3 regions of the Rummeliibacillus sp. TYF-LIM-RU47 genome follow, and region 1 is predicted to be linked to each of the others. Evidence: riboswitches for the same ligand, from Rfam matches in the RefSeq annotation. Region 1 holds a riboswitch; each other region holds the start of a gene.
The links. A riboswitch is a leader RNA that binds a small molecule or an ion and turns the genes downstream of it on or off. The one in region 1 is predicted to bind S-adenosylmethionine.
Positions count from the first base shown of each region.

Region 1 (3,281 bases):
AGAGAAGGTTGGTGTGGTGGAAGCATCAAATCAAGGCAAAAAAATGATTACGGTGTATAACACATTACCTAACTTGAATTGGAAGGTCGCTGCTGTTTATGAAAAGGAAAAAGTAGAACAGGCAGCACACGATATAAGAAACTTCTTTCTTATTTTTTCTATTATATTATTAGCCCTTTTATTTATTGTCTTAATTCTTATTATTTCTTCAATTACTAGACCTATTGCTGTTTTAAGAAAGTTAATGGACAAGGCATCTGGCGGAGATTTAAATGTTGCTGCAACCTATAATGGTTCTAATGAAGTAGGACAGCTATCGAATGATTTTAACTCCATGATAAACAGCATGAAATCCATTGTTCAAGTGGTAAATGGAACATCGCAAGAAGTAGGCCACCACTCTCAGCAACTTAACAAGCTTGTCGAAGAAACAACAGCTTCGAGCGAAGAAGTGACTGCTGCAATTGGAGAGATTGCTAAAGGAGTGAGTAACTCAGCTGAAAAGTCAGATCTTGCATTTGAACATGCTAATGCTTTAAGTAATCAAATTAACCAAATAAAGAATAAGACAATATCAATGCAAGACATTGCTGAACAAGCACAAGGAGTTAACAAAGAAGGTCAATCTCAAATGGAACAATTTCAGGCTGCCTTTTCTAGCTGGGAAAGTAATCTAATTAGTATGGCGGAAAAAATTGCATCTTTGGAAAAACAAATACTCTCTATTGATACAGTAATGGAAACCATACGAAATATTTCAAATCAAACGAATTTGTTGGCTTTAAATGCAAGCATCGAAGCGGCTCGAGCTGGTGATCAAGGGAAAGGGTTTGCAGTTGTAGCAGAAGAAGTAAGAAAATTAGCTGAGCAAACAGCTAAAGCCACAGAAGAAGTAAGAGAAACAGTACAGGCTCTGCAAAGAGAATCCAAAATAGTCACTGAACAAATGCATTCTACGAAAGACAAATTTCAAGATCAGTTGGTTGTGGTAGATTCTACTAGTGAATTGTTTAACAATATCTCTTCTTTAGTTTTACAGTTAGAAGAGGCTATTGATAATATTTCAAATGACACATTTAAGATCACAAGCTATAAAGATGAAGTAATAGACATGATTCAAGAGATGACAGCCACTTCTGAAGAATCAGCTGCAGCTTGTGAGGAAGTAAGTGCCTCTTCTTCCGAACAATTGGCAGCAATTGAAGCAGTTTTAAATTCGGCAGAGAAGCTTTCACACTTGAATAACAAACTTTCTGAATCAATCCAAAAGTTTAATTTATAGTTTTTAATTATTTGAATTTTTATAATAATTATGTTACGATCAATATAATTTTATATTTCTTATCAAGAGAAGCTGAGGGGAAGGCCCTATGACGCTTCAGCAACCTCTGTGTATGCAGAAAGGTGCTACATCCTGCAAGATTAAATCTTGGAAGATAAGAGTGCACGCATATCAATGCCCCTTTTCTTCTTGTAAGGAAAAGGGGTTTTTGTTTTATAAAGAAAAGGGGGTTATTTAATGCCAATTAATATTCCGAAAGATTTGCCGGCAACGGAATTATTAAAAAAAGAAAAGATTTTTGTCATGGATGAAAGTAGATCAAATCAACAGGATATCCGACCGCTTAACATTGCTATTTTAAACCTAATGCCCGAGAAAGAAAAAACCGAACTGCAGCTTCTTCGACTTTTAGGCAATACACCATTACAGGTTACTGTTACATTTTTACATACCGCTACGCATATCTCTAAAAATGTTAGCAAATCTCATTTAGATACATTCTATAAAACATTTAATGAAGTAAAAGAGTTTCGTTTTGACGGATTAATTATTACAGGTGCTCCAGTTGAGACGTTGGCCTTTGAAGAGGTGGATTACTGGGAAGAGATGAAAGAAATTCTTGAGTGGTCCAAAACTAATGTCACGACAACACTTCATATATGCTGGGGAGCGCAAGCAGCGCTTTATTATCATTATGGAATTGATAAATACTCATTAGATCAAAAATGTTTTGGTGTTTTTCAGCATACTGTTCAAGAGTCAACAGCAAAACTAATACGAGGGTTTAATGATGTGTTTGTAGCACCACATTCACGCCATACTTCTGTTTCGGTTCACGCAGTGGAGGAACATCCTAATTTATCTGTACTCTCTAAATCAGAAGAAGCAGGTTTGTTTATTGCTATATCAAACGACGAAAAAATGATTATGGTAACAGGTCATTTAGAATATGATGCTGAAACTTTAAGTGAAGAATTCAAACGCGATTTGGCTAGGGGTAATGACATAGCTATACCGAGTAATTACTATCCAGACGATAACCCTAATAATCAGCCGTTAAATACCTGGCGTTCGCATACACATCTTTTGTTCTCAAACTGGCTTAACTACTATGTTTATCAAGAAACACCTTATGAATGGGCATAGGTTAACTCTCATTCTCTATTGCTTATCTTTCTATTTGTTATAATAGACGAAAGAAGATACAAGAAAAGAGGATTATATGTGTTTGTGACTATTGGTATTTTAGCGCATGTGGATGCTGGAAAAACCACCTTATCCGAAAATTTATTATATCAATTTAATAGCATAAAAGAACGAGGGCGGGTGGACCACCAAAATGCTTTTCTAGACCATCATGCCATTGAAAGAGAACGGGGCATTACGATTTTTGCAGAACAAGGAAGGCTTGAAATGGAAGACGATACATATACCATTATCGATACGCCAGGGCACGTCGATTTTTCTCCAGAAATGGAGAGAGCAATTGCTGTAATGGATTATGCCATACTTGTTGTTAGCGCTTTAGATGGTGTACAGGGACATACAGAAACAGTTTGGTCTTTACTTAGAAAACATGACGTCCCCACCTTTATTTTTATTAATAAAATGGATGCAGATACAGCAAATGGTGAGGCAGTTTTACATGAGTTGCGGCAAAACTTGTCAAAGAACTTTGTTCCAATAACAAACGAATTTACAAATGGTAGAGTATCAGATCAACTGATTGAATGGGTAGCAGAGAGAGATGAAGAAATACTTGAAAAATATTTCAACCAATCTCTGCTTGAAGGGGATGTAAAGAAAGCTTTTCAAAAGATGATGATAGAAGGAAAGGCTTTTCCCTGTGCTTTTGGCTCTGCCTTAAAAGATGAAGGAATTACCGAATTCTTTGAGCAAATTATGCTTTTAGCGAGAACCAGCTATGATGAGGCACTGCCATTTTCAGCGAATGTGTTTAAAATCCGCCATGATGATAAAAAGCAAAGAATTACATTTA
Region 1 is NZ_VVIR01000001.1:1,655,258-1,658,538, reverse strand. It holds gene F0527_RS08345 (methyl-accepting chemotaxis protein) at 1-1,282, shown strand, start outside; SAM riboswitch class I at 1,339-1,443, shown strand; gene metA (homoserine O-acetyltransferase MetA) at 1,520-2,428, shown strand; gene F0527_RS08335 (GTP-binding protein) at 2,507-3,281, shown strand, end outside.

Region 2 (3,281 bases), on a different contig from region 1:
GAGTAATATTCCAGCAAGTTTGCGTTATTCAGAAGAGCATGAATGGGTGAAAACAGAAGACGGTAAAGTACGCATCGGCATTACAGAGTTCGCACAATCTGAACTTGGCGATATCGTATTCGTAGAACTTCCAGAAGTAGGCGACGAAATCGTAGCAGACGAACCATTTGGTAGTGTTGAATCTGTTAAAACAGTTTCAGAATTATACGCGCCAATCTCAGGTAAAGTAGTTGAAATCAATGGAGAGTTAGAAGACAGCCCTGAATTCGTTAACGAATCACCATATGAAAAAGCATGGATGGTTGTTGTAGAACCTTCAGATTCATCTCAAATCGATGCGCTATTATCTGCTGAACAATACGGCGAATTAATCGAAGAATAATCTTATTCAAGCGCCTCACTATTCTGTGTTGGCGCTTTTTATATCAACTGAGAATATCGTCTGACTATCCAATGAGGAGGTGCGGGCATTGCCTGATAAAGTGCTTATAGTAGAGGGAAGGCAGGATAAGCTTCAAATAGCACCTCTATTGACAGAAAGCATTCCAATTATATGCACCAATGGAACGATTAGCGCAAGCAAGCTAGAAGAGTTGCTAACCCCTTACGAACAATATGATTTATACACATTATTCGATGAAGATTACTCAGGCGACCGCTTGCGGGCACTGATGAAAAAAGAGTATCCAGAGGCATATCATTTGCGTACACTCTCCTTATATAGACAGGTAGAAACGACTCCAAGAAAATATTTGGCAAGGGTCTTGTTAGCAGCAGATTTCGAAATTGACCCTGCTTATTTTATAGAATAGGGATGATCCAATCGATGCAAGAATGGTCAATTGAAGAATGGGAAAACACGAAAAAAAGCGGCCAATTGTGCGCTTTTTATCTCTATACGCCCATGTGTGGTACATGCATGGTTGCCTCTAAAATGATGGAGGTCATCCAGCAGACATTCCCACAAATCCCAATGGGCAAAATCAATTTGAATTATGCTGAAGAACTGGCATATGAATATCAGGTGGAAAGTGTTCCTTGCCTGTTAATCGCTGAAGCTGGCGAAGTGCATGACAAAATATACGCTTTTCAGTCTGTGTCATATTTGTTTGAAAAGTTTCAAAAAAAGGATTGACGAACAAAATTCAGCATGTTAAAGTAACTAGCATAACCTAATTAAATATTGCGTTGCTCTTATTAAGAGAGGTGGAGGGAAGTGCCCTATGAAGCCCGGCAACCGTCACAGTTTGTGATATGGTGCCAATTCACACAAAGTGTAAACTTTGGAAGATGAGAGAACGGTTTTCGTATAAATACAATACGTAAGGCCTTTCTGTTTATCTTTAACAGAAAGGCCTTATTTTTTTTGATGAAAGGGGTTTGGCTATGATTCTCTTAAAGAATGTACTAAAAAAATATAAAACAGCAAGTGGATCCCTTACAGCTGTCCAAGATGCCAATTTGACGATCGGAAAAGGTGAAATATTTGGAATTATCGGTTACAGCGGTGCTGGTAAGAGTACAATGATTCGTTTGTTAAACGGGTTGGAAAAACCGACTTCAGGCACCGTACAAGTGAGCGGGTACGATATATCCACCATTAAAGGAAAAGAGCTGAGACAGGCAAGACAGAAGATCAGCATGATATTCCAGCATTTCAACCTGCTATGGTCGCGGACTGTGGAAGAAAATATCGCCTTCCCTCTTGAAATAGCGGGCGTTGGAAAAGAGGCACGCCAAAAGCGAGTAAGCGAATTAGTTGAAATGGTTGGCTTAAAGGGAAGAGAGAAAGCTTATCCATCCCAATTGTCAGGTGGGCAAAAACAGCGCGTAGGCATTGCAAGGGCATTAGCCAATAATCCAGAAGTGTTGCTTTGTGACGAAGCAACCTCAGCGCTTGATCCGGAAACAACAGATGCGATCCTAGATTTGCTTTTAGACATTAATGAAAAGCTGGGCATTACAGTTGTGCTTATCACACACGAAATGCATGTTATCCGCAAAATCTGTCATCGAGTGGCCGTGATGGAGGCTGGACAAATCGTAGAGCAAGGTAATGTTCTAGAAGTGTTCCAATCGCCAAAAGCAGACATCACAAAAAAATTCGTTTCTCAGGTAACAGAGTCGGCAGAACATAAAGAATCGATTTCACAAATGCTGGATGATCCAAACAGCCAATTAATTCAGCTGACATTTGTCGGCAAGAAAGCTGAGCAGCCAGTGATTTCACATCTGATTCGCACATTCGATGTGGATGTAAATATTGTGCACGGAAATATTTCCGCTACCAAAAGCGGTCCATATGGCACACTGATCGTTCGCATTGCAGGCAATGAAGAAAATATAAATAAAGCCATTCAATACTTAGATGGGGAAGACGTTAAATCGGAGGTGATCCAACATGCTAACTAAGTTATTTCCAAATGTGGATTGGCTAGCAATGTGGGAAGCAACACAGGAAACTATTTATATGACAGTAGTCTCAACTGTGTTCACCTTTGTCATTGGACTTTTATTAGGAATTATCCTATTTTTGAGCAGTCCCAATCAATTATGGGCAAATAAGCTAGTCAATTGGCTGACAGGATCAGTCGTGAATATTTTCCGCTCTATTCCATTTATTATCCTGGTCATCCTCCTTATCCCATTTACTAACATGCTATTGGGAACGATTCGAGGAGCGAACGCAGCATTGCCGGCATTAATTATCGGCGCTGCACCTTTCTACGCGAGACTAGTATTGATTTCTTTCCGGGAGATTGATAAAGGGGTGATCGAGGCAGTCAGATCTATGGGCGCTAAAACAAGCACATTGATTTGGAAAGTCTTAATCCCAGAATCATGGCCAGCTTTAATCTCTGGCATTACAGTGACAGCTGTAGCATTAGTCGGCTATACAGCAATGGCGGGCATCATTGGAGCAGGAGGCCTAGGCGACTTAGCCTTTTTAGATGGATTCCAACGTAGCCGTACCGACGTCGTATTCGTTGCCACTGTGTTTATATTAGTCATCGTGTTTGTTATCCAAATAGTGGGTGACTTTATTACAGCAAGGCTTGATAAACGATAATTTGGTTGAACCGTTCAGACGTTCACATAAAACGAAAGGGAGTTATGAAAAATGAAGAAACTTGTAGCAGGAATTCTTACCGCATCGTTGGCACTTAGCCTAGCAGCATGCGGAAACAAAGACAAAGCAGGATCAGACAAAGAATTGGTAGTGGGTGCATCTAATACACCACATGCTATCATTTTGGAAAAAGCGAAGCCTATTCTTAAAA
Region 2 is NZ_VVIR01000002.1:186,202-189,482, forward strand. It holds gene gcvH (glycine cleavage system protein GcvH) at 1-382, shown strand, start outside; gene F0527_RS12240 (toprim domain-containing protein) at 471-812, shown strand; gene F0527_RS12245 (thioredoxin family protein) at 827-1,135, shown strand; SAM riboswitch class I at 1,192-1,297, shown strand; gene F0527_RS12250 (methionine ABC transporter ATP-binding protein) at 1,387-2,412, shown strand; gene F0527_RS12255 (methionine ABC transporter permease) at 2,402-3,070, shown strand; gene F0527_RS12260 (MetQ/NlpA family ABC transporter substrate-binding protein) at 3,122-3,281, shown strand, end outside.
Region 2: another riboswitch for S-adenosylmethionine. It lies ahead of F0527_RS12250 (methionine ABC transporter ATP-binding protein); the one in region 1 lies ahead of metA (homoserine O-acetyltransferase MetA).

Region 3 (3,281 bases), 1.6 Mb from region 1:
CCTGAACTTTCAGTATCTGCAGCAACTCCAAATGAAGCATTAAGGCAATATAAAACAATTATCTCCCGAATTGGCAACAGTTCGTTAAAAGGAACATCTGAAGCAGAAGAAAAAGAAGCTCAAGGAAAAATAGTCCGCGTTTATAAAGAAAAGAATGGGGATTTCACTACTGTTTCCTTCTTGCTAGATAATAAAGAAAATTATATTGTGAGTTCAGAAGTGGCTCCTCTCGCCGTCTATCTGAAAGAAGGTGACACTGTAAAGCTGAAATATGTGAATTCAAGCGAAGTCTTTTTACCAGTAAAAGAAATGGTTATAGAGGGAATCGAAGAAAAATAATTAAAAAAGCTCTATAAGGTAGACGAAAGCCAAAAACCTTATAGAGCTTTTTTCTATTTCCAAGTAAATCCTTTGGTTGCAAGAAAGTCTTTGATAAATGGACGACGCTGTTCAACTAAGAAATCAGCCATTTGTTTTGTCCAATTCGACATTTTTTGATTCGATGAACGATGTTGGTAGTATTCTTCTAATGTCGCATCATATTCATCAAGTAATGTATCGTATTTTTCTTCATCATAGCTATTTTCATGCAGCACGGCATCCAGTGGAAGTCTTGGTTTTGTTTCATTTCTTTTCGTCGGTTTTCCGATTGTCATGGCGAACATAGGGAAAACGTGTTCAGGCAGATTGAATAATTCGCTGATCTCAGCTGGGTTATTACGCGCACCGCCAATATAACAAATACCGTATCCTTCTGATTCAGCAGCAATAACAAAGTTTTGTGCAAATAGCGCTACGTCGGCTACGCCTGCAAGAAGGTTTTCAGCAGAATCAGCCACAATTTCTACACCTTGCTTTTTGCCGGCAGCCTCCAAACGCTTGAAGTCAACGCAGAATAAGAAAGAAGCACCTGCTGTTTTGAATTGGAACTCATTGTTAGAGAGCTCGCCTAATTTTTTCTTTTTGTCAGCATCAGTTACCCAGATGACACTGTATGCTTGGATGAAATGTGAGGTAGCAGCCATTTGTGCTGTTTCAATTAAATCTCGTACAACCTCTTTTGGTATCTCTTCACCTGTATATTTTCGAACAGATGAATGGCTACGCAATAAATCTTTAACCATCTGTAGAACAACTCCTATTTTGTGGATTTCTTTAATTAACTATAGGAGAAATTGTAGGAAATGACTAGCGAAACGAATCCGCTTGTATGTAATATTTAGAAATATCAAAAAATAGTATTGACTTTTTAAAATGCAATACCTATACTTACAACAACAAGATGGAACAGAATAAATTACCTTTATCAAGAGTGGCGGAGGGAAAGGCCCTGCGATGCCCGGCAACCAGTAAGTTATCTTACATGGTGCTAATTCCTACAGATTCTTTATTGCGGATCTGACAGATAAGGGGAGGAAAATGCTAATGACCCTCTTCTTATGTGAAGAAGGGTTTTTCTTTTGGAAAATCCTTGCCACATGCCTCAGATTTCCATCTCAAACTATATTAGGGGGAATTAGAATGACAGAATTTCGTAAAGAGACTTTAGCAGTACGTGGAGGCCAAACGCCTGATCCTACAACTGGTGCAATTGCAGTGCCGGTATACCGAACTACAGCCTATAGGTTTAATGATACAGAGCATGCAAGGAAATTATTCGCCTTGGAAGAGCCAGGTAACATTTATTCTCGAATCATGAATCCTACTGTTGATGTCTTTGAAAAACGAGTAGCCCTGCTTGAAGGTGGAACAGCAGCGGTTGCTTTATCATCAGGCATGGCGGCCATTTCATTTTCTATTTTAAATATAGCGCGTGCTGGTGATCATATAGTTTCAGCTGCGAGTGTATATGGAGGAACGTACAATTTATTTGCCAATACTTTGCCACGATACGGAATCAATACTACATTTGTAGATGAACGGAAGCTTGAAGATTTTGAAGGTGCAATCCAAAAAAATACAAAAGCGATTTATGTTGAAACGATTGGTAATCCTAGTCTTTCAGTAGCAGATATCGAAAGTATTGCGGATGTTGCCCATCGACACGAAATCCCTCTAATCATCGACAATACATTTGCATCACCGATTGGATGCAATCCTATCGAATATGGTGCTGATATTGTGATTCACTCTGCGACTAAGTGGATTGGCGGGCACGGTACGACAATCGGTGGTGTTGTGGTGGATGCAGGCAAGTTTGATTGGACACGAGGTAAATTCCCTGACTATACAGAAAGAGATGAATCCTATCATGGCATCCGATATGGCATTGATGTGAGTAATGCAGCTTTCACTACACGCCTGCGCGTACAATTGCTGCGCGACTTTGGGCCAACGCTTAGCCCAGATGCTGCCTTCCAGTTATTACAGGGTCTTGAAACACTGCATCTTCGTGTGCCTTATCATAATGAAAATGCTAGAAAGGTAGCTGAATACTTACGTCAGCATCCTCAGGTGGAATGGGTAGGATACAACGGCTTCTCTGATAGCGAATTCGCTCCTCTTGCCAAAAAATATCTAAAGAATGGTTATGGCTCTGTTCTTACATTTGGAATTAAAGGGGGCAGAGATGCTGGACGCGAATTTATCGACAATGTCGAATTGTTCTGCCACGTGGCAAATGTAGGAGATGCCCGCTCATTGATTATTCATCCAGCCTCTACTACTCATCAACAATTAAACAGTGAAGAGTTGAAAAAATCAGGCGTGCCAGAGGAATTAATTCGCTTATCTATTGGGTTAGAAGCAATCGATGATATCATCTCTGCACTAGAAGAAGCATTCACAAAGGTAAGCCCAAAAGTTGCAGCAAAATAATTTGTTAATGAGTTTCACTTCGCCTCAGGGAAATAGCAGCATTTCCTAAGATTTTTAAATAAATAAAGAAAAGAGTGATGGATTGTCTTGTCACTCTTTTCATTTTGAATTGAATGAACACACTGTAAATACATATGTCTTTTATGGGAGGAATTATCTTGTAAACATACTCTGTGTAAGCTAAAATCATCAGTATGTAGATTAATTGATTAAGAGAATGGAGGCGGTTTTTTGAAAAAGGTAAAGGTTGCTATATTAGGTTTCGGTACAGTTGGCCAGGGGGTCTATCGCATATTAACAGAAAAGCGCAGTCAATTGAAACGGATGCTAGGTGTCGACCTAGAAGTAGCAAAAATCCTCGTAAGCAATCCGAATAAGCCACGTCCTCACGCTGCTAAAGAGTTGCTGACAAATCAAATAGAGGAAATCCTGGATATTCCGAATCTTGATGTTGTTTTCGAAGC
Region 3 is NZ_VVIR01000001.1:24,228-27,508, forward strand. It holds gene F0527_RS00195 (YrzE family protein) at 1-339, shown strand, start outside; gene nfsA (oxygen-insensitive NADPH nitroreductase) at 393-1,124, opposite strand; SAM riboswitch class I at 1,301-1,412, shown strand; gene F0527_RS00205 (O-acetylhomoserine aminocarboxypropyltransferase/cysteine synthase family protein) at 1,522-2,817, shown strand; gene F0527_RS00210 (homoserine dehydrogenase) at 3,049-3,281, shown strand, end outside.
Region 3: another riboswitch for S-adenosylmethionine. It lies ahead of F0527_RS00205 (O-acetylhomoserine aminocarboxypropyltransferase/cysteine synthase family protein); the one in region 1 lies ahead of metA (homoserine O-acetyltransferase MetA).